4 regions of the Pantoea ananatis PA13 genome follow, and region 3 is predicted to be linked to each of the others. Evidence: predicted binding sites of a transcription regulator. Region 3 holds the regulator's gene; each other region holds the start of a gene.

Region 1 (5,914 bases), 2.1 Mb from region 3:
CCACCAGCAGCCACTTACCTGCACTTATCAGCTGGTCAAAGAAGGCCTGCTGTTGCCAGAAGGGCAGTTCGCTGACAGTAGGTTCGGTGGTATTGAACTGCGAGTTCACCACGTTGACGCTGTCACCACGCTGTTGTGAATAGCCCATGGCTTCACGCGTCAGGTCTTCAATCTGCTTCAGCTGCTGCTCGTTAAGTGCAAGCGCTTTGCCTTTATCATCTTCGCGATAGTTCACCACCACGGCGACGGACAGACGCTGCACATCTCCCACATTCATTTTGGTATGGCGAATGGTGCGATCCAGCTCATAGTTCACCGTGTCATCGCGGCGAGAGTTGGTTGGCACGCTGCTGGCCGAGGCAGTACTGGTACGCTGACCATTCGCGGCATTGTTCTGGCCATTCGCATTCTGCCCGTTGGCCGCGTTGGTGTTCGGCGCATTGACCGGCGCAGTATTCGCGGGCGCTGGCTGATTAGACAGCGCGCCAGGCACGCCGCCAGGATAAGGGCTGCCAGACTGCTCGCTGGTGCTTGTCTGCTGTGAGCGGATTGACGCATTTTTGGGGTCGCCATTTGGCTGATACTTCTCGTCTGTCTGCTCGCTGGTATCAAAGTTAATCTGCGCGGTAACCTGTGCATGCACGTTGCCCTGGCCCAGAATCGGATTCAGGATAGCTTCAATGCGTTGCTGATAACGGGCTTCCACTTCGGCAGCATATTTAAGTTGTGCGTCATTCAGGTCACGACCCACCGCATCAGAACGCGTTAACAGATGACCGCTCTGATCCACGACGGTGACGTTGCCCGGAGGTAAACCCGCCACGCTGCTGGAAACCATGTGGGTAATCGCCTGAATCTGACCTTCGTCCAGTGCGCGACCCGGTTGCAGCGTTAAGGTTACGGACGCAGAAGGGGCCTTTTGCTCACGCACAAACAGAGTAGGTTTAGGCATGGCCAGATGCACGCGTGCGGTTTTAACCGGTCCCAGTGATTCGATGGTACGTGCCAGCTCGCCTTCGAGGGCGCGCTGGTAGTTAACCTGCTCACTGAACTGGCTGATACCGAACTTCTCTTTATCCAGCAGCTCAAAGCCGACGTTGCCACCCTTAGGCAGGCCCTGTTCAGCCAGACGCAGACGCAGTTCATGCACTTTGTCTTCAGGGACCATCAATGCGCCACCGTTATCGGCAAAACGATAAGGTACATTCATCTGCGTCAACTGCGTGACAATGGCGCCGCCATCCTCGTTTGAGAGATTGCTGAACAGCACGCTGTAGTTAGGTGTCTTGGCCCAGAGGACCAATGCAAACACCACTGCAATAGCAGCGGCGGCGGCGACGATTAAAGGTATGCGTGGATTAGCACGCAGGCGAGCGAGAAGGTCACCGAAGCCTTTCTTGTCTTGATCTTGTGTGGCGGCTGCACTCGCATTCATGACCGATTCCTGCCTGACGTAATTGACCGGGTTAGTTGTGATGGCAAAACAGACTCCCTGACCTGCATAAATAAAATTTCCACTTCAATGCCTGGCATTATTTGATGAAACGCAAAATTCGATGGGTGAATAAGCCACGGTTTTTAGCGCCATTTAGGGGCTTTGTCTTATTGACAATGTGTTAACTTCTCCGCACATCAAAAATCTTCATCTCTTTTCAGTGAGGTAACAGCCATGTCAGTGCAGGCAATCGAGGGTGTTTTACAGCAGTTACAGATGACGTCGCTCCAGGCCAACAACAAGAGTAACGACGTCACCAGCCATATCGACTTCGGTGCGACCATGAAGGCCGCGCTGGATAAAATCAGCGAAACGCAGACTTCTGCACGCACCCAGGCGCAGGATTTCGAAATGGGTAAGCCCGGGATCGCGCTGAATGATGTGATGGTCGATCTGCAGAAATCATCCATCTCAATGCAGATGGGGATTCAGGTCAGGAACAAGCTGGTTTCGGCTTATACCGACATCATGAATATGCAGGTGTAGTCACGTCACTGACGGGGGAATATCAGGTTCGTGCAAGGTGGACTTTGGGTTGTGGTAGAGCCAGGGCAGAGTGCGTGTTTGTGATAGGGCATCCAGCGCTGCTTTTTCTTATCCTTATTCCTTATCCACGCCGTCATACACCTGATAACCCCTCAGTGAAGGAGTTTGCCGCGGCTGACTGGACAACAAATTCAAAAGTGTAAATCGATAAAAACAGACTGACCGACCTTTATACTGGCCAATAAGCTGGTTAACTCACGTCTGACAACCCGCCAAACGTACGCCTTAAAATTTATTGCCTCCGTAAGAGATAACCTTTATTTACATCACCTGTGCTATCGCAAAAAAAAGAATTTTTATCCTGACTGGAATTAACGCGCCTGAGTGAAAACAATTATCCTTCACAGGGTTTTGTTTAATTTTCATTTAACTTCCAAACTATTTTTCAAGAGTGTTGCCGCGGTATCTCGAACAGCAATATAAGGTTTTCTTCAGTTTCAATCCGATGACATCGCTGAGAACAGAAAGATATTTTTCGATAATAAATAAGAAGGGTCGCGGCGGTACGAATGAAAGATGGGCTTGGTTTATTTAAACTCCTTTCGATAAAAACGCCGTGTTAATGTGGGTGGCGGTATAGAGGTAAGGCTGTGAACATGTTGCCTCATCCCGCAGTGAAGGCACCTCTGGCAGGGCGTGAGCAGTAAGCCAGGCACGGCCTGTCAGCATAAAGTGAGAATGAGCAGGTTTATAAGAAATAATATCTGATTAAAAGATTTAACTTTTTAAAAAAAGTGCTCCGCGTTAATGTAATATCCTTGTTCACCCATCCTTTGGTTAAAATGAAATACTTGATTCAAACTCTGCTCGCTAACTCAAATAGCGGGGGGCAGATTAAATATGAGATTTATTCTGACGTTCAAGGCTCTGACTCTTTAAGCAAGATCCCTGAAGGCACATGCAGGGTGATTTCATATAAGCTGGTCAAGGGCTCTATTCAGTTACTGGATGACGATCTGGATTTGCAGGCGTTATTTGATGCTAACCGACCGGCGCAGGGCGTGTTTTATCCAGATGGCCCTCACCGGGTTAATCTTGAAATGCTGGTGGACTACCTTCATAAACAATCCTGAGTGACGGCGAGCCGTATTTACTTAAAAAGGCGTGATGGCATGCTAACGGGATGCAAACACATCGTTGCGCTTTTTTTTGGCTTTGTAATCTAAATTGCATGCCTCACTCTTCATGCATTTCCTGGCGATAAGGATTACGTCAGGCGAAGTTAAAAATGATACAGGTCTGTTACTGCAGGGACGATACGGATGTAAATATAGGGTATTCGATGACGTGCTTTTTAATGATGAGGCATTGATTGAGCAGGTAAAAGCATGCCCCGGCGCGGAACATGCTCGCGATAAAACCACTCAGGACGCTTTAAAAGGGTCTTTTTTATCATCCTGACTGTCATCATTTTTTCTCGGGACTTCCCCGTGATCCTTAGGTGCATCCTTAGCGGGATGATCGTCTTCCTCATAGGCATTGCCTGCATTAGGTGCCGCTTCGGGTAAACCTTTGCTGACATCGCCCTCATGTTTACGCTGTTCGTTACTGTGATGTGTATGCATGCTTCGCTCCTTTTTGAGTCTGTTAAGTCTAGTCCAGCTAAACCAGACCGTCACAATTCCCCTCAATCAGTGGGGCTCGCTCAAAAATGGGCACCCTTAATGATAACGACTAAGCTTACGCATTGACGCTTTGCTTTTATGGTGCTTACTCATCCTACCGTCTTCCGCTCATGTCACTCACGCTAGTGAGTTCCGATTATTCCTAATGCAAAGTCGCTATATTGTTCTACCTTTAAATCTCGAGGCGACATTTTCATTGGATAAACAACCATAAGGAAACACAGCATGACTGATTCAATCGAAACCAAAAGCAAAACAGATTATCTGCGTGACGTGGCATCTCAGCTGAAAGAAATGCGTCACTATGCACAGACGAACACTGAGACGCTTTCTGCACATTGGTTAGCCTTTGACGCCGGCGAGTATAAAGATGAAGGAAACGCAGCCCGCATTGACGCGCTGCTGAACAAACAGGGTACGTTACTGGAAGATCTGGAGACGGCCATTCAGGATATCGAAATCGAAATTAACCACAGCGAGCAGGAGAGTTAAGCGATCCCCCGCTGACTGAGGCGGTGGCGATTAACGGATTAATCAGCCACCAGCCAGAATTCTGCTTCATCAAACATCTCTTCCACGAGGCGCGCTATTGTCGCCTTCTCGTTCTTACTGAGATCGGTCTCTATCGCATTCCGCTCCATAGGCTTGACCTTAACCTCGATGTCAGGGAACACGCGATGCACCCGTTTCTCTAATTCTGCTAAAATCATCTCACGCGCTCCTGGCAGGCCCGCGACATTACGTTTATCGTAAATTAACTCTACAAACATGTTAACAATCCCTTAAGGGCAAAATCGCCTCGCCATTTTACTGTAAATAAAAACAGTATCAAGCTGATGTTTATCTTAATTCGTTTTTTCCGCGTCGCGTAGAAAAGCACCGTCATCTGGTTTACTCTGAGTGCGTTCACAACACTAAGTGCGCTCACTCACCAGGAGAAGTGCAATGCGACAATTGGTTATAGATATTCTGCTCAAACTAGCAAAAATGGATGTCGACGCTAAGGAACTGACTGCGCAGATAGAAGCACAGTCATTGTTGGTGGCAGCTTTATTGGTCCAGGCGAAACAAGATAACGCATTAACCATCTCCGAAACGGTTCAGGATGCGATAGTGACGGCTTCACGTTCATCATCTGAATTCATGCAGTCGGATATTGATTTACTGCTTACTCACATTAACCGGCTGCTGGCCGTCGCTAAGTATGTTGAAGTGAGAGGCAAAATGGCGCAGGAAGAGTAATGGCAAACGCTGGCGATAAGTGTGTTGTCTGTCGCCAGCGACGCCGAAAAAAGGAGAGGCTCAGCGAACCCATCCTGATGGTTAACAGGGCGATGACATCAGCGGTATTTTCATTGTCCCGCTAAGACCTGCTCACTACAGTTCATTTTTAATACAGAATTCTTCCCAGCTCATTCCCAGTGATTCCGCATGCGATCTGAGATAACGTTCTATGGCCTCGGCAGCGACGGCTTTATCCGGCTCAGCCAGCTGGATCGAGAAAATCATACCATCAAGGTTCTTCTGGCGTAAAAAAGCCGCGTAGATGCGTTCAGCATGCCATTCACGTAGTTCACGCAGTGACATATTGGCGGCGCGGGCATCGCTCTCGGTGAGTTCGTCTAATGCTGCCTGGAAATCCGCGTGGGCGGTAAAAAACAGGGCGCGAGCCTCGGCGTAATAAGCTTCTGGAGTTTTCATTGCAGGTTTCCTGATAGGTAGTGCAGGGCGACAGTGTAGCCTGTTGCGTCTGGCTTGTCAGGCTAAGCGGGGCAGGATGAAAAACGGTCAGTTCGCGGTGCTGATATTGATAAATGTTGCCCGTGCGCGATGAAAGCGTCAGAAAATGCAGTTTTACGCTGAGGGCAGCATTCAGATAGCTTGCGCACCTTACCGTAAAAATTATAACGTAGCCGCCATTGACCGGATTTTAGGGATTAAAAAATGAAAAACTGGATGCTGATTGCCACTCTGGCGCTGAGTGGCTGCGCACAAATCAATAGTTATGAGAGTGCGGTGCAAACGCCTGCTCCGGCAAATTTGCAGGGTAACTGGCAGACAGTAGGGCCACAAAGCGATCTGATTAGCGATAAGGCGATTGCCAGTCTGATCGTCAATGCCGATGGCAGCACTCTGGATTGCCGCCAGTGGCAGCGTGTCATTGCAAAACCAGGCAAGCTGACCCAACTCAATGGCGATTATGTCAATGTGACGCGTCAGGTGCGGGTGATGACGCTGGACGTCGATA
Region 2 (5,914 bases), 1.4 Mb from region 3:
ATGATGTAAGTGGGCCAGCGCGTTCAGCAGTCGGGGCTGTACCGTTGCCAGGGCATCGGTCTCTTCATCAGCGATTCGGGAGAAAACGGATTGATATTGCGTGCTATCCGGCTGTAAGGTTTGCCACGTAAGTTGAGTGCTGGTCAAAATAATCGCATTTGTCTGTTTTGAGAAAAGCGAGATTATACAGGATTCACCCTGCTTAAGCACTGCAGAGTTCATTCAGATGTTGTGACGCTGGCAGCATGTTTTTCGTTGCTGCATCCGGTAAAAAAGCTGTTATTCTTAGTTTGTTACGCGATCACGATGAGATTCCGATGAAATACCAGCAGCTCGAAAATCTTGAAAGTGGATGGAAGTGGAAATACCTGGTGAAAAAACATCGGGAGGGTGAACTGATCACGCGTCACCTTGAACTTAGCGCTGCGCAGGCCGCGGTGGATAAATTACTGGTGATGGAAAATAATCCGGTAGAGATAAACAACTGGATCAGCCAGCATATTCACCCCGACCTCGATAACCGGCTTAAGCAAACTATCCGCGCCCGGCGTAAACGTCACTTCAATGCTGAGCACCAGCACACCCGAAAAAAATCAATCGATCTGGAATATCTGGTCTGGCAGCGACTGGCAGGGCTGGCGCAACGTCGTAACAATACGCTGTCTGAAACCATCGTACAGCTTATTGAAGATGCCGAACGTAAAGAGAAGTATGCCAGTCAGATGTCAACGTTAAAGCAGGATCTGCAGGCAATATTAGGTCATCCAGGGTCTGAAAAAGAGTCCTGAGTTCACGCGATAGATTACGGATTCAGACTTCGCGATATGGGATGAGCAGCATTGATAAATTCAGGCCAAAAAAAACCCCGCATAAGCGGGGTTTTTTCATAACGGATAACTTAAGCCTGTGGCTGAGTTACCACGTCTTTGATGCCTTTAACGTCGATTTCTACACGACGGTCTGGCGCCAGGCAGTCGATCAGGGCCTTACGACCTTTCACGCTGTCACAGGTGTTGCCAGTTACTGGGTTAGATTCACCCATGCCGCGAGCAGAGATCTTGTTAGCAGGGATACCTTTAGATACCAGGTAATCCACTACTGACTGAGCACGTTTCTCAGACAGTTTCTGGTTGTACTGCTCTGAACCGATGCGATCGGTGAAGCCCAGAACAACAACTGAACCGTCTTTAGGATCCATGGAGCTCAGCTGGCTGTACAGCTGATCCAGAGCCTGCTGACCTTCTGGCTTCAGGGTTGATTTGTTGAAGGTGAACAGAACGTCTGATTTCAGAGTGAAACGCTTGGTCTGTACCACTGGCGCTGGAGCTGGTGCTGGAGCCGGAGCTGGCGCAGCAACATCATCCTGACCGAAGCGGTAAGAAACACCCAGGCTCAGCATGCCGTTGTCTGGACGAGCACCAACGGTCTGTGCATCACCGATGTTGTTAACCCACTGGTAATCCAGACGGGTTGCCCAGTTTTTGGTCAGAGCATATTCAACACCAACGGCTGCCAGTGGAGAAACACCGGTGTCGTGGTCGCTGATGCGAGTGCCATTAGCCAGGTTCTGCTGAGTAGAGTCTGCACGCCATACCATGCCACCCAGGCGGGTATAGATGTCCAGATCGTCTGCGATTGGGTAGCTCAGTTTAGCAGCCAGCTGGATGCCCTGTGCTTTGAATGCGCCATTTACCTGGTTGCCTTTATTAGGCATACGGCCTAACCAGTCATAGCCCAGTTCGAAACCCAGGTATGGGTTAGCCTGGTAACCAGCGAACGCGCCTGCGCCCAGTTGGCTTTCATGAGTTGGACCGTCGTTGTTTTGGTAACCGTGACCGTAGTAGCCAGTGTCGTGATACTGAGACCAGCCCAGTTTAGCACCGGTGTACCAGGTGTTATCTTTTGGGGCGGCCTGCGCTACGGTAGCGAAGCCAGCCAGTGCCACTGCAATTGCGATAGCTGTCTTTTTCATTTTGCGCCTCGTTATCATCCAAATAGGCAATGAGCATAAAGGTTGCTCTTGGTTTAATCCTTCGCCGGGTCAAAACGCTCGCTTATGACTCTACCGCAAAAAACGGAGGTTATTGAGCACCCTGGCGAGATAAAGTCTACAACGAGATTGGAAACTTACAAGTGTGATGTGAGGCACTTATGTAAAAAAACAGTGTTTTATACATAAATTCTAACAATTTACCCTGAACTTCTGTGAGGCGCTTACCCCACAAAATGGGGGCTAAGCCGTTGTCATTGCTGGGGGGAGCAGAATCAGTGCCTTAGCCTTGAGCGAGATAAAAAACTGCTTGAGATAAATCTTATTTTTTACTTAATGAAACAAATCAGACTGAATTTTTAGCGAGTTTTCTGGTCTTACTGCCGTTTTGAGGGTTTCACCCGAGCGTAAAATCAGCCCCAACGCCTTTCCTTCCGCTGCTGCACGTTCAAGTTCACGACGTTCGTCCACGTCTAATTCATAAGGAATCCAGGCCAAAACCACGCTGTAATTTCCTGTGCGCAGCGCTTTGATCATCGCTTCAACGGCATTGTAACGTTCAGCATCGGCGATATGCATACTTTTCTCAAGTGGCAAACCGGCTTCCTGCATCCAGACCCGGCTCAACTTGTGCGCGGGGGTTAACCACAGCTGCCAGCGAGACTGCTGGCTTAATTGCTGAAGCAGTGGTAACAGCAGCATCTGCATCATTCCGGGTTGTTCGCTATAGCGTAATTCAGTAATCCAGCCTTTATGAGTAGCCGGAACAGAGGACGAAGCGTAACGGTGAGCAGAGCATACATTACTGGTATGTTGGGTGCGCATAAATTAATCACTCAGCAGTTGACTGTATGGATGTACAGTAATGGCATCCTGGGTAAAGATCAACCTGAATTTCTGAAAACGCCTCGCAAAATTTGCATCAGCTTGTCTTTAAACGGATTTATTCATTGAACCTCTAACTGAATTTAATTATCTTCTAACCCCCTGAATAGTAACATTTTTAACAGGCTTTTGTTACAAGGAGGTGATGAAATGAAGAAACAGAAGCGGATAATTTTACGCTCAATACAGCAGTTGGCCCCGCTGGGCAAAATTGAATCCCGTACCCAGTTCGGTGGCTACGCACTGGCTGTTGAACGCGTGGTTTTTGCGCTGGTAAAAGAAGACGAACTCTACTTACGTGCCAGTGAAGCATTACGGGAATATGGGGCAAAGCAGCCGCTGGAACCCTTGACATTCCATAAGCGGGGTATTGCGGTAAGCCTCAACTATTTTAAGGTAGACGATCGCCTTTGGGCGCATCCGGAGCATCTGGTTCGCCTTTCTGCTGCGTCTCTGCAGACCGCCCAACGTGAGCACAATGAGCGGCTGGGTAAGGTGCGGTTAAAAGACTTACCGAACGTCAGCCTGCGACTGGAAATGATGCTGCATGAGATAGGTATTTGTACCGTCAAACATCTGCGTGAAACGGGGGCCAGGCAGTGCTGGTTAAGGCTGCGGCGCAATAATCAACACCTCGGCCTTAAAACCTTATTAGCGCTTGAAGGGGCGATTTCCGGCCATCATCATGCGGCGCTGCCACAAACCATTAAAACCGAGTTAGGAGAATGGTATCAGGCCGCACTCAGTACGCCGGAATGTAAAGAAAAAGGCCGTTAGCGCCTGTCCAGCGAGCGTCGCAGGCGCGCAATGCCGGGCATCAGGGCAACCAGCAAGCCCAACTGTTGCAAAACCAGCGGCGCACGCGGATCGGGCTCGGCGGTCAGTTGCGCGATGCGCTGCACCAGCTCAATACGCATTTTCTCTGCCCGGCTGTCGCTGACGACATCCGTCTGCAGCACATCTTCAACATAACATACTGTGTCGTCGAGCAGGGCCAGCAGGGCTGGTTGGGTCACTTTGTCGCGATGAGCGCCCAGAGCGGAGATATAGCTCAGGAAGGAGTGATTCAGGCAGAGTAACTGAAATGCCGATTCCCTGAGCTTAGTGCTGGTACGGGGTTCGCTGCTCATATTTGATACCACCGATGCCAGCTCAGCATCGGCGTTGTGGGCGTCACGTCGCGCAATACGATAAGCAAGACGATTGTCTTTGCCCTGATGGTACTGCTCCATGATCGCATCGAGATAACGGCAGTTGGCATTAAGCGTGCGAGTGGCAACGGCCGGAAGCTGACGAAAACGCCAGTCAGGCCAGATAAAGCTCACGGCCAGCCAGGCCAGCGCACAGCCCAGTAAGGTGTCCACTACCCGCGGCAGCGCGACCTCAAATCCCTCACCCAGCAGATTAAAACAGAGCAGAACCAGCAGGGTGATAAACAAGGTGGCATGCGCGTATTGCACCTGGCGGAAAGCAAAGAAGAGTACGCCCGTCACGACAATCAGAAACAGCTGGCCTTCTACTGAGGGCACCAGCCAGAGCAATGGCAACCCAATGGCAATGCCAGCCAGCGTGCCGCCGATGCGCAGTGCCAGCCTGCGCTGGGTCGCGCTGTAGTTGGGCTGGCAAACGAACAGGCTGGTTAACAGAATCCAGTAGCCTCGTTCCAGACCGGTAACCTGAATGAATCCGTACCCGGTGCACATTACCACTGACATTCTGACAGCATGACGGAACAGGGCCGAAGAGGGCGTCAGGTGGCGGCTGAAGCGCAGCTTGATGTCGCTCCAGCCGCTGATCTCTTCACGTGACAGCATGTTGTCGCTGTGCTGCGGATCGTCGGCCAGTGCCTGCTCAGATTCGAGAGAAGCCAGTTGCGCATCAATCGCCTGCAGATTACGTAATAACCAAAACAGGGCCCGGGTATGCGTGGCATCCGGATGGCTATCTTCAAGGCGTTGAATCGCATTATGTAAGCGCTCAAAAACACGCTCAAAACGACTGTCATGTTCCCAGCGTTCGCGCAGTAAAACAGACCGGGCCAGTTGCCGACAGGCCTGAGCCTGCATATTCAGCAGGCGCTGAAAGCGGAACAGAATTTCGTTATAGCGCCAGTTGCCGCGCAGTAAATGATACTGGAGATGAGAAGAGCTAGCGCGTTCGTGGATATCCTGAGCAACAAAATAGTAGTGCAGACTACGTCGGGTACCACGTGAGCCCCTGTCGCCGCGTAAGCGGCTTTGCAGTGTGGTTTTGGTCAGATTAAGCTGGGCGACCAGCTGGCTGTTCACCATCGCCGCCTCAACAAACGTGGCATCATCCTGCGCATCGGCGTCCGGATCAAACAGGTTAGCTTTGGCGTCCAGGTATTGCGCTAACTGCGAGAAACTGGCTGCCAGCTGCTCCTGAACCGGGCGAACGGGAAACATGACGTGGCCCAACAGCGTCAGCAGATTATACCAGAGCGCGCCGACCAGCAGCAGGATGGGCTGCAGATACCACTGGGAAAACAGTCCGATGCCCAACATGGTGTAAACGGCAATCAGCAAGGCGCCGAAAGCAATGGTCGCATAGCGCTGCCCGAGGGCGCCCAGCAAAATAAAACCCCAGGTGGAGATCGCCAAACCGATAATAAAGGCCAGCGGATGGGGAAAGAGCAGTTCCACTGAAACCGACGCAACGCAAAAGCACAACAGGGTAATCAGCAGATTTTTTAAACGTCCCGCCAGTCGATCATCCAGATCGGCCAGCGCGGCGGCGACCACCCCAAGCGTGAGGGGAATGGTCCATTCAATCTGCTGCAGCACCCAGGGCACTGCTGCACAGCCGGTTAAGGCGAACAGAATCCGCAGCAGGTAACGCCAGGTGCTGTTAAAAAGATACTTACGCCATCCGGACAGAATACTAATAGCGGCGGCGGGCATTGGCATCACGCGCGGCACGCGCCTCTTCCACAGAGACAACCCGACGGCCGACCGGCCACAGTGCAATAGCCGCAATCTTGAAATTCGCGATTCCCACCGGAATACCAATGATGCTGAC
Region 3 (5,914 bases):
CCTCTTTGGCTGAGGAAGCCCATTTTGTCCTCAGAAATAGCGTGATCGAAGCGCATGGCTTATGTGAGAACTGTGCTGAAGTTGAGGCGTGTGAACAGCATGAACATTGTGATCACGATCATCATACTGAAGGGAAAAAGCGCGGTAAGCGGAGCTAGTTTGCACATCCTTGTGCGGTGGCCGGCATGAGCGTACCGACCCGGGTAGGAGCGTCCCTGAAAAGCGTGATTACCAGCGGTAATCTTTGTTAGAACCTTCCCAGGCCGTTACTTCCTTCTCCGCTTCTTCTTTTGCGTAGCCGTAACGTTCCTGGATTTTACCGACCAGCTGATCGCGTTTACCTTCAATGACTTGCATGTCATCATCGGTCAGCTTGCCCCATTTCTCTTTCATTTTTCCTTTGAACTGTTTCCAGTTACCACTCGCTTCGTCTTTATTCATTGCAGACCTCCACGTTATCCTTCGGTTTCGCATTATCTTGCAGTTAAGCAAAATCACGATATAAAGCGCTGGTCATAAGCGCCATTCAAAGTTAATTGTAGTAGGTAATCTCAGGATTGCCGGAAAAAATGAAAATATTATGTATCCTGCGTCATAATTCCGCCTGAGCGTTCAGGCATTGAACCAGGTGCCATTACGCCAGTGCTTCCGCCAGACCAGCCACAAGGATAAGCCACGCAGGGCCAGGAAAACGGCGATAGCCAGCCACAAACCATGGTTGCCCAGCCAAGGCAGTGTCGTGAGCGTCAGGAAGTAACCCAGCGCAGCCACTGCCATGCTGTTACGCATTTCTCTGCCCCGCGTTGCGCCAATAAACATGCCATCCAGTAGATAGCACCAGACGCCGATCAGCGGTAACACCATCTGCCAAATCAGAAAACTATCGGCCGCCTCTTGCAGTGCACGAATAGAAGTCAGCAAAGTCACGATCTGATAGCCAAAAAAAGCATAGGCCAGCGAGAAAAACAGCGCCACTAACAGGGCCTGGCGACAGGCAGACAACCATACCTGCTGCAGTCGGCTACCGTCTTTTGCCCCGTGTGCTTCGCCAGCAAAGGCCTCGACGGCATAGGCAAAGCCGTCCAGGGCATAAGCGGTAAAAGTAATAAACATCAGAAGGATAGCATTTACCGCTACCACATCCGGGCCAATACGGGCACCCAGTACGGTCAGCGAGGCAAAGCAGAGCTGCAAGAGCAATGAGCGCAGTAAGATATCGCGGTTAAGGCGAAGAAGGCGGTGAATATCGCCACGCCAGCTGCGGGTGAGCATATCAAACCTGATACCACGGAGCTTTAATACGCGCCACACCATCGCCATACCGACCAGCAACGTCGCGTATTCTGCCAGCGCGGTGGCGGTGGCGGCACCGGCCACGCCCCAGTGCAGGCCCAGAACCAACCAAAGATCTAACAGGATATTGATGACATTCCCCACCACCAGCAGGATGACGGGTGCCCGGGCATACTGAACGCCCAGCAGCCAGCCCAGGATTACCAGGTTAGCCAGCGTTGCGGGCGCGCTGAGCCAGCGAATATGAATAAACAGGGCAGCCTGTTCCAGCACCGACGGATCCCCACCGACAAAGCGGGTCGCCAATGCGGTGACGGGATAGCGGAGGAAGATAAACAGGATGCCGACCACCAGGGCGATGATCAGTGGCTGTGTCAGCGCACGCGCCAGCGCGGTCTTATCGCCCGCACCGAATGCCTGTGCCGTTAAGCCCGTAGTGCTCATGCGTAGAAAAAGCAGCAACATGAAGACAAAGCTGGTGACGGTCGTGCCGACGGCGACGCCGCCCAGATAGATCGGACTGTCGAGATGACCAATAACGGCCGTATCGACCAGGCCGAGCAAAGGAACCGTAATATTTGACAGGATCATGGGCAGCGCTAACCGCCACAGTTTTTTATCGGTAGCCGTCAGAAAGCGCATTCGTAAATCCGTGCGATGAACCGCCGGGGTTTCAGGTCAACCCACAGCGGAAAAGTAAGGACAAGCAGGGGAATAGTAAGATTGACGAAAGCCGACAATCTTAACCGGTTTTACAGCCACTCACCGTTACGCACAATGCCCACGGCCAGACCTTCAACGGTCAGTGACTGGGCACGGGTGTCAACAACGATAGGCTCGAAATCATTGTTTTCAGGTAAGAGATGCACCACAGAACCCTGCTTTTTCCAGCGTTTTACCGTGACTTCGTCATCGATGCGCGCCACCACAACCTGACCATTGCGCACGTCCTGCGTTTTGTGTACGGCCAGCAGATCGCCATCCATGATGCCGATGTCTTTCATTGACATACCGCTTACGCGCAGCAGGAAATCGGCTGAAGGCTTGAACATGTCGGGATCCACTTTGTAATGTGTTTCAATGTGTTCCTGAGCCAGTAATGGCTCACCGGCGGCAACACGACCGATCAGCGGCAGGCCGTCTGATGGCTCTTCTTCCATTAACAAACGGATACCGCGGGACGCACCAGAGACAATTTCAATCACGCCTTTACGCGCCAGTGCTTTCAGGTGTTCTTCGGCCGCATTGGGCGAACGAAAACCGAGTTGTGCAGCAATTTCTGCACGCGTTGGCGGCATGCCTGTTTGATTAATGTGGTCGCGAATCAAGTCGTAGACCTGTTGCTGCCTGCTGGTTAATGCTTTCATCCCGCCCCCTGGTTGTTTATACAGTCGCTGTGAGTATATACAGGTATTGGTGAAATGGAAACCAAAACTCAGGTCAAAATCAGTTATTTGAGCCGAGATGGAACGCTTATCGCAAATGCGACCAAAGCAGCGTTCCCCAGACAAAAAGGGCCAGTAATATTGCGATAAAAACGGCAGCGGATCCCATGTCTTTTGCCCGCCCGGCAAGCGGATGACGCTCCTGGCCTGTGCGGTCTACCACGGCTTCTATCGCGCTGTTCAGGACTTCGACAATAATCACCAGCACGACAGAACCAATCATCAGGATGCGCGAAACAGTATCGACATCCAGCCAGCAGGCCAGGATAATCGCCACCACTGCGGCAACCGCTTCCTGACGAAAAGCGGCTTCGTGCTGCCAGGCAGCACGCAGACCTTGCCATGAATAGCCGGCCGCTTTCACAATACGGTTAAGGCCGGTGGCATTATTTGTCATAATAAAGGAACTCTTTTCAAAGGATTGACGTCAATATTGGGCAGCGCACAATTGTCGCTGTCACAGATTTTTGCTGCGCTTTCTGATAAGCTTGCGCCGCTTTGCTAACAAGAGGCTTCATATTGTCTATGTCAGGTTGGCGTATACTTTTTTATAAATTACTGAATTTACCCCTTTCGTTTCTGGTAAAGAGTAAGGCCATTCCGGCCGATCCCGTATCCGAACATGGGCTGGATCCTACCCGGCCTATTATGTATGTCCTGCCTTATGATTCAAAGGCCGATCTCCTCACTTTGCGTGCGCAGTGCATCCGGCACGATCTGCCCGATCCGCTCTCACCACTGGAGATTGACGGGGCCCTGTTGCCGCGCCATGTCTTTATTCACGACGGTCCGCGCGTGTTCCCCTATTTCGTGCCCAGCGTCGAGTCGGTAAAAATCTTCCACGAATATCTTGATCTGCACCGCAGTAATCCTGAGCTTGATATTCAGATGTTACCGGTTTCAGTTATGTTTGGTCGTGCACCTGGCCGGGAAGTGCAGGGTGAAGACAATCCACCGCATTTGCGCTTGCTTAACGGCGTACAAAAATTCTTTGCCGTGCTCTGGCATGGACGTGACAGTTTTGTGCGCTTCTCACCGACCGTCTCTCTGCGTCGTATGGCGACTGAGCACGGCACGGATAAATCCATCGCCCAGAAACTGGCCCGGGTTGCCCGTATCCACTTTGCCCGTCAGCGTCTGGCGGCTGTTGGCCCGCGCCTTCCCGCGCGCCAGGATTTGTTCAACCGCCTGCTGCAATCGAAGGCGATTGAAAAAGCGGTAGAAGACGAAGCCCGCAGTAAAAAGATTTCCCATGAGAAGGCGCAGCAGAACGCCATCGAGATGATGGAAGAGATTGCCGCCAACTTCTCCTATGAAGCCATTCGCGTGACGGACCGGGTAATGGGCTGGCTCTGGAGCCGCCTCTATCAGGGTATCAATGTGAACGGCGGTGAGCGCGTGCGTCAGTTGGCGCAGGACGGACACGAGATCGTTTATGTGCCCTGCCACCGCAGCCACATGGATTACCTGCTGCTGTCTTACGTGCTGTATCACCAGGGGCTGGTACCGCCGCACATCGCCGCCGGTATTAACCTGAATTTCTGGCCTGCCGGGCCGATTTTCCGCCGTCTGGGTGCCTTCTTTATTCGCCGTACCTTTAAGGGCAACAAGCTCTACTCCACCGTTTTCCGCGAATATCTGGGCGAGCTTTTTACCCGCGGCTATTCCGTCGAGTACTTCGTTGAAGGCGGCCGTTCACGTACTGGCCGACTGCTGGATCCTAAAACCGGGACGTTATCCATGACGCTGCAGGCCATGCTGCGCGGCGGTACGCGCCCTATCACGTTAGTGCCTATTTACATCGGCTATGAACACGTCATGGAAGTGGGAACCTACGCGAAAGAACTGCGCGGTGCCGTTAAAGAGAAAGAAGGCTTTATGCAGATGGTGCGCGGCTTGCGCAAGCTGCGTAACCTCGGCCAGGGATACGTGAATTTTGGTGAGCCGCTGCCGCTGATAAATTATCTGAACAAGCGCGTTCCTGAATGGCGGGATTCTATCGATCCCATTGAAGCCCAGCGCCCGGGTTGGTTAACCCCAACGGCGAATGATATCGCGGCCACCATCATGGTGCGAATCAATGAAGCCGGCGCGGCGAATGCCATGAACCTGTGCGTGACCGCCCTGCTTGCTTCACGTCAGCGCTCACTAACTCGCGAGCAGCTGATTGAGCAACTGGAGTGCTACACCCAGTTGCTGCGCAATGTGCCCTACTCACCGGATGCAACATTGCCAGACATGTCCGCCGAAGCCTTGCTGGACCATGCCCTTAGCATGAACAAGTTCGAGAGTGAGAAAGACAGTATTGGTGACATCATTATTCTGCCGCGCGAGCAGGCCGTGCTGATGACCTACTACCGTAATAACATTCATCATATGCTGGTGATGCCAGCGCTGATTGCGGCGATTGTGCAGCAGCACCGTAATCTGAGCGAAGCCGAACTGCTGCGTCAGGTCAGTCTGATTTACCCCATGCTGAAGAGCGAACTGTTCCTGCGCTGGAGCAATGACCAACTGCCGCAGTTGCTCACTGATTTGTGCCAGGAACTGACGCGTCAGGGGCTGATTACCATTGAAGCGGGCCTGCTGTCGTTCAATACCGCGCGTTACCGTACGCTTCAGCTGCTGGCCGCAGGTGTACGTGAGACGCTGCAGCGCTACGCCATTACTTTCTCCATCCTGAGTGCCAAGCCCACCATCAACCGTGGCACGCTGGAAAAAGAGAGCCGTACCCTGGCGCAGCGTCTGAGCGTGTTGCACGGCATTAACGCGCCGGAGTTCTTTGATAAAGCGGTGTTTTCCTCACTGGTGCTTACACTGCGTGATGAAGGCTATATCAGCGACAGTGGCGATGCAGACGTGGCGCAGACACTGGCGACCTGGCATATCCTGGCTGAGCTGGTTACCAGCGATGTACGCATGACCATTGAGAGCGCTGTCGCGCACGATTAACGAGTCAGCGACAACGAAAAAGGCGACCATTGAGGTCGCCTTTTTTATCCGCGTGCTGGCATGGCGCAACTACCCGCTTTGACCCACTTTCCAATCCACAAGCTGGCTGTGATGTCCTGTCAATGGCGTTTAAAGAAGCTGTGAAAACGGCGGCGTATTCATCAGCACGCCCAGAAACAGAACCAGTCCTACGTAGTTGTTGTTCAGAAAAGCGCGGAAACAGG
Region 4 (5,914 bases), 1.2 Mb from region 3:
ACGATGTGCGCAAACGGGTTCATGCGCTTATTGATGATTTTGTCACTACGCTGCCGAAACCCTTTGGCGTCTGCGGCGCGATTCGCTGGCTACCTGGCTACCCGGTGACAACCAACCATGCAGGCCCGGCCCGGCAGGTTCACGACGTTGCCATCAGTACGCTGGGGGAAGAGCAGGTGCGGTGGCAGGTGAATCCCTCCATGGCCTCTGAAGATTTCGCCTGCATGCTGGAAGCCTGCCCAGGCGCCTATTTCTGGCTCGGTGCAGATGGCGCAACCCCATCCGCCCCTTTACATAATGCTCACTACGATTTCAACGATGCGCTCATCCCCACCGGTATCCGCTTCTGGCAAAACCTGGTTGAGCACGCCCTGCCACAGGCGCGCCGTTAAAAACCGGCCGCCGCCAGTTTCTCAAGGCCGGCTTCCCGCGAGGCGCACTGACCGCTTGCGCGCAGGCAGCAGGCAATTTGCAGTCGCAGCGCCTCTGGCAGAGGGCGCTGGTGATTCAGCACCTCTTCCGTCCACCGCGCCGTCTCGGCGGCCGACTTGTCGGCGGGTAGCGGCACCGCTACCTCCGGCTGTCTCTCTACCCAGACCTCTGCCTGCTGCGCTGCACCGCCCACATAGCTGATGGCCGGGCAGCGCTGCGGATTGGCATAAACCTCACCTTCGGTCCCGTTCAGCAGAATCGCGGGGGCATCGATAGCGCTAAAAAAGGTCGCCACCCGTGGAACATACTCCGGATGGGATACGCTTGACAGGCGCAGGGCCTCGCGCTCACCAAACGGCGTGGCCAGCTTCGCCAGCGTGTGGGCGCTGTTACGCACGCCCATGCGCCAGCGTAACGACAGCTGTTTTGCCATGGGTGGGCAGAGGTGATCGATGGTAATAAAGGCCAGCTCACCCCTGTCGAGCTTTGCCTGTGCCTGTTCGGCCGTAGTGACCGGCAAGATCCCCAGCGCGGCAAAGACCGCTTCGCTGGTCACGCGCGTGGCATCGTCACTGACGCCGTGAACCAGCACGGGCAGACCGAGCCTGTTAAGCACCTGCGCCAGTAATGGGGTTAAATTTCCCTGACGGCGCGCACCGTTATAGCTGGGAATGACCACAGGCATTGGACGACCGCTCGGCGCCTGCAGGCGCATCACACGCGACTGCATCGCCTGATAGAAGCCGCGCATTTCTGCTTCGCCTTCACCTTTGATTCGCAGGGCGATTAAAATACTGCCCATTTCAAGATCCGGCACCTCGCCGTCCAGCATTGCGCCGTAGAGTGCCAGGGCACTGTCGAAATCGATATCGCGAGCATGGTTCTTACCGCGCCCGACTTCTTTGATAATTTTATTCAGTTCCATCACGCATTTCCGCTCAGTGGCAACGACTTAACGCCGCTTCGCACGCGGTTTGCGCGTGCCGGGATTGGGTTTGGTGTTTCTGGCCTCGGGTTCAGGCGTGACCGGCTGCTCAATTGAAAACACCGGCAGCGCCGCCAGCAGCCGACTGCCGTAAGCTTTACTCAACAGGCGGCGATCGTAAATAACAATCTCGCCAAAACACTGATGGCTGCGGATCAAACGCCCGACCTGCTGAATCAGCGTAAAAGAGGCGCTGGGTAAGCTCTGTACCTCAAACGGATAACGCCTGAGGCTCTTCAGCCATTCGCCCTCGGTTAAAATTACCGGACTGTCTATGGGCGGAAAAGCAATTTTATGGATATGTACCTGACTGAGCAGCTCACCTTTTAAATCCAGCCCTTCCGCAAACGACTGCAGGCCGATGAGAATACTGGTATCGCCCTGCTCTACCCGTTTGCGGTGCAGGGCGATCAGGCGACTGCGGGGCTGATCGCCCTGCACCAGCATCATCAGTCGTAATTCCGGCAGCGCCTCGACAAACTGTTGCATGGCGCGCCCGCTGGCAAACAACACCAGCACGCCTTTATGCTTTTCTGTCTGCATTTGCTGGCGGAAAAAGGCCGCCATCTCCGCGATATGCTCAGCCTCATTCGCCATCAACGGTTCGTAGCGCATCTGCGGGATCACCAGCTTGCCCTGATCGACGTGGCTGAACGGCGACGCCAGTGCCACAAAACGGTCGCCCGCCTTTTCATTCAACCCCGACATTTCCTGCAGGCGGCTAAAGCTGTTCAATGAGCGCAAGGTCGCGGAGGTCACGACAACGTGAGGAATCTTGCGCCACAGCATTTTTTCCAGCTGATCGCAGACGCGAATTCCCGCGCAGTGGAAGAACAGGTGTGCCTGACCGTCGCGCAGTTCACGGGTTATCCATTTTGAAACGGGCGCACCAGAGGCTTTTTCCATCGCAGCCAGTCGCCACAGCTTGCTGACTGATTCAAACCAGCCAAAGTGGCGGTTGAGCTGCAATAAATTGCGGTGCAGACGCACGAGATCGACGCTTCCGGTTTGTTCACTCAAGGCGTTAATCAACCCTTCGCTGAGTCCACGTAGCCCGTCGCTCAGCTTGAACAGCCGGGCGCACAGCGCCAGCAGCTCGTCGGGTAAGGTGCCCAACACGAAACGAAACTCGCCGGGTTGATTGTGCGGCGGAAGCAATGGGCTTAATGCCTCACTTATGGTGGCAAGGCGTTCGCGCAGTTCATCACAGTGGGCTTTAAGACGTTCGGGATTAGCCAGCGGCGGGGGTGATTTGGGCCGCATCTGGCTCATAATCGCCTCCACCAGCTTCACAAACAGATCGAGCTGCAGGCTGGTCCAGCCGGGCGTGATATCGGCGCTCATCTCCAGTGCATCACGCGCCACTTCAGGCAGGTGATGCCCTTCATCCAGCACCAGCATCAGATTTTTGGCCGGGGGCAGCACCGATTCGTTTTCCATGGCCGCCATCACCAGCGCGTGGTTGGCTACCACCACATCGACCTGCTCGATTTCCCGCCGGGCAACGAAAAACGGACATTCGCGGTACCAGCGGCAATGCACGCCAAGGCAACTGGCTTTGTCAGTAGACAGACGCTGCCACAGGCTGTCGCTGACGTTCTCCTCGCTGTGATCGCGCAGGCCATCCCACTGGTAGCGATCCAGTGACTTTTGCAGCCGTCCGCACTGGATCTGCTCTTCTTTGGTGCTGCTGACCGCTTCGTCATCCAGGTAGAACAGCAAATCGGCCTGCTGATTATCGTCTGCAACCAGCGCGGCCAGATTGCGCGGACACACATAGCGCCCCCGGCCAAAGGCCGCCGTGAAGGTCAAATCCGGAATGATTTTTTTAAGCAACGGCAAATCTTTGCTGAAGATCTGATCCTGCAAGGCGACGTTGGCCGTGCTGATCACCAGCCGCTTCTCTTCCGCGCGGCTGACGGCGATGCCAGGAATAAGATACGAAAGCGTTTTGCCCACGCCAGTCGGCGCTTCTACAGCCAGGTGGCGCCCGTCATCACCCGACAGACATTTCGCGACCTCCGCGATCATCTGCCGCTGAGCAGGACGGGGAATAAAGTCTGGCACCTGTTGCTGCAGCGCTTTATACCACTGTGCGATCTGGCTTTTTAATGCTGCTGTCAGGGCCATGTTAAGATTACCACTTTACTCGATGGCCTGTATTTTTACACAGTATCGCAGTGACGTCAGCTTTCGGGTCTTTTTTTTCGTGCTGGCTTCAGAAAAGGCCTGCTCGTGCTGTCGGGTCAACAGCAGGCCACAGCCGCCGTATCGTGTTGTCGCGTCTTGCGCAGGGATAAGGCGGCGGCCCGAAGGCCTGTACTTCAGCCGCCGTGCGAATCCAGCACCTTAAACATCACCGTGGTCGCGTCCAGTTTTCCCTCAATAGACTGCGCATAGGCAGGAATCTCACCCGCAACCTGCCAGTGCAGCGCGCGATAAAGATCGCTGGCCACGTCCCCGGATCGGGTGTCCAGCACCAGCAGGCGCTTTCCCTTCTGATACGCCCGCTGTTCTGCCTGCTGCATTAACCTGCGCGCTATCCCCTGCCGCCGCGCCTGCGGATGCACGAGCAGCTTACTGACTTCGGCCCGATGGCTTCCATTGGGCATGGCGCTGTCATTGAGCATCACGGTGCCCACCACCCGGCCATGCTGGCGGGCAACCAGCAGTTCACTCTGGCCTTTTTCCAGCGCGGCAAGCTGATTTTGCCAAAAAAGGGTTATCACACTGATGTTTTCAGGATCGATAAAACCGATGCTGGCACCCTCGGCCACACAGGCCTGTAAGACCTGGGCCAGTTCGGGTAAAACCTGTTGTGCCTCAGCGGCGCTGAGTTGTTGATACGTCATCATGATTTGCAGACCACCAGTAAGTAGCGGGCACCTTCAGTAAGATGTGCCTGAAAAGCGGACGCGCCGCTAAGATGAAAACGCAGGCTGTCGCCGGGTGCCAAGGTCCAGCTCTGCGCGCCCATGGTTATCGTCAGCTGTCCCTGTTGCATCCAGATATGTTGTTCCATGCCCTGTAGCGGTGGCGCGTCGTATTCGACGCGCGCGCCGGGTCGCAGTGTGCCTTCGATCAGCTCACAGCGGAAATTATGGGCGGGCGGTGAGACATTGCGGCGGCTAAATCCACTGGCTTCGTCGTTCCAGATCGGCTGGCGTTCGCGAGGGATCAGGAGATCGCTTTCCGCTTCCACTTCACTCAGCAGGCGCGACATGGTCAGACTGTAAGCCACACACAAACGATTAAGCAGGGCAGCCGTTGGGCTGGTTTCAGCACGCTCAATACGCGATAATGTGGGTCGGCTAATGCCGGTGGCGGTTGAGAGTTCATCAAGTGACCAACCCTGCTTCATCCGTAATTCTGCAAGGCGGGCTGCTAAGCGTTGCTCCGTATTATCAAAAGACATGTTTTATCTCACTTATGAAAAATAAATCTCATAATTGAGATGGGACAACAATTAAGCGCAGCCGTCAAGTTGTACATCTAAAAATTGGTTGTACAACTTAACAGGCTTCGTTATGGTGTTTTAACTCAGGTCAGTTTAAAGAGGTAAATATGACCTTATACAGTATCGGCGATGTCGCCGAACGCTGTGGCATAAATCCGGTTACCTTACGCGCCTGGCAACGACGTTATGGATTATTGAAACCACAACGTACCGAAGGCGGTCATCGACAGTTCGATGAAGAAGATGTTCAGCGTATTCAGGAAATCATGCGCTGGATTGAAAGTGGAGTACCAGTAGGCAAGGTCAAAGCACTACTGGAAGGTGGAGATGTTGATTCCAACGATGGCTGGACCGCCATGCAGGACGAACTCATCAGCATACTGCGCCATGTAAGACCGGCTAAGCTACGCAACAAGATCGCTTTAATTGGTCGCGAACATGCGGTTGATGCCTTGATCGATCACGTTTTTATGCCCATAAGGCAGAAACTCAGTCTGGATCAGAATACAGCACGGACAATGTGCAGCCTGCTGGATGGCATCCTAATCGACTACGTGGCTTTTTGTCTGGCAAGCAGTCGCAAAAAAGCCGGTAAAGAAGCGCTGATTATTGGCTGGGGCATTGAAGATCGCACGCGCATCTGGCTGGAAGGATGGCGACTGTCGCAGCACGGCTGGCGTATCGACGTGCTTGCCGAACCGCTTGATGTTCCCCGACCCGAGTTATTTCCGGGGCTGAATATGTTTGTTTTTACCGGTAAAAGACTGACGCGCCGTCAGCAGGAACAGCTGGCACACTGGCAGGAACAGGGATTCTCTGTACGTTTGCACGACGCACACTGAAATAAAAACGCACGCTCGGCACTATGACGGCTGCCTTGCGCGCGCTATTATCCCCGCCTTGACGTAAACACCCTCAGGTTAGTTATGAACTGGAAAAAAACATTTTTTGCCACGCTGTTTGCCATTATGGCTATCGGCGGCACCAGTGGACTTATGCTGGTCGGCTATTCACTTATCGTTCATTCACGCTAAGACGGC

The links. Region 3 encodes LexA, which represses DNA repair genes until DNA is damaged. Its sites were predicted from a motif close to TNCTGTATGTACATACAGNA; they were not measured.
Region 1: the regulator LexA is predicted to act here: its motif matches at 4,475-4,494, upstream of PAGR_RS08975 (DinI-like family protein).
Region 2: the regulator LexA is predicted to act here: its motif matches at 2,836-2,855, upstream of sulA (SOS-induced cell division inhibitor SulA).
Region 4: the regulator LexA is predicted to act here: its motif matches at 3,573-3,592, upstream of dinG (ATP-dependent DNA helicase DinG).

The regions. Positions count from the first base shown of each region.
Region 1 covers NC_017554.1:1,910,420-1,916,333, forward strand. Annotated here, with positions in the region: gene fliF (flagellar basal-body MS-ring/collar protein FliF) at 1-1,435, opposite strand, end outside; gene fliE (flagellar hook-basal body complex protein FliE) at 1,670-1,981, shown strand; gene PAGR_RS23970 (hypothetical protein) at 2,947-3,114, shown strand; gene PAGR_RS08965 (hypothetical protein) at 3,406-3,606, opposite strand; gene PAGR_RS08970 (hypothetical protein) at 3,892-4,158, shown strand; gene PAGR_RS08975 (DinI-like family protein) at 4,197-4,436, opposite strand; gene iraP (anti-adapter protein IraP) at 4,612-4,908, shown strand; gene PAGR_RS08985 (DUF6388 family protein) at 5,044-5,367, opposite strand; gene yedD (lipoprotein YedD) at 5,611-5,914, shown strand, end outside.
Region 2 covers NC_017554.1:2,967,842-2,973,755, reverse strand. Annotated here, with positions in the region: gene PAGR_RS14060 (AAA family ATPase) at 1-222, opposite strand, end outside; gene matP (macrodomain Ter protein MatP) at 318-788, shown strand; gene ompA (porin OmpA) at 899-1,972, opposite strand; gene sulA (SOS-induced cell division inhibitor SulA) at 2,324-2,815, opposite strand; gene PAGR_RS14040 (TfoX/Sxy family DNA transformation protein) at 3,026-3,652, shown strand; gene yccS (YccS family putative transporter) at 3,649-5,796, opposite strand; gene PAGR_RS14030 (YccF domain-containing protein) at 5,777-5,914, opposite strand, start outside.
Region 3 covers NC_017554.1:4,367,764-4,373,677, forward strand. Annotated here, with positions in the region: gene zur (zinc uptake transcriptional repressor Zur) at 1-158, shown strand, start outside; gene PAGR_RS20610 (CsbD family protein) at 229-441, opposite strand; gene dinF (MATE family efflux transporter DinF) at 613-1,935, opposite strand; gene lexA (transcriptional repressor LexA) at 2,046-2,660, opposite strand; gene PAGR_RS20625 (diacylglycerol kinase) at 2,767-3,135, opposite strand; gene plsB (glycerol-3-phosphate 1-O-acyltransferase PlsB) at 3,264-5,690, shown strand; gene ubiA (4-hydroxybenzoate octaprenyltransferase) at 5,820-5,914, opposite strand, start outside.
Region 4 covers NC_017554.1:3,141,839-3,147,752, forward strand. Annotated here, with positions in the region: gene PAGR_RS14785 (M20 aminoacylase family protein) at 1-392, shown strand, start outside; gene ybiB (DNA-binding protein YbiB) at 389-1,357, opposite strand; gene dinG (ATP-dependent DNA helicase DinG) at 1,385-3,547, opposite strand; gene PAGR_RS14800 (GNAT family N-acetyltransferase) at 3,742-4,272, opposite strand; gene PAGR_RS14805 (helix-turn-helix domain-containing protein) at 4,269-4,832, opposite strand; gene PAGR_RS14810 (MerR family transcriptional regulator) at 4,982-5,716, shown strand; gene PAGR_RS24475 (YohO family small membrane protein) at 5,801-5,908, shown strand; gene PAGR_RS14815 (ABC transporter permease) at 5,889-5,914, opposite strand, start outside.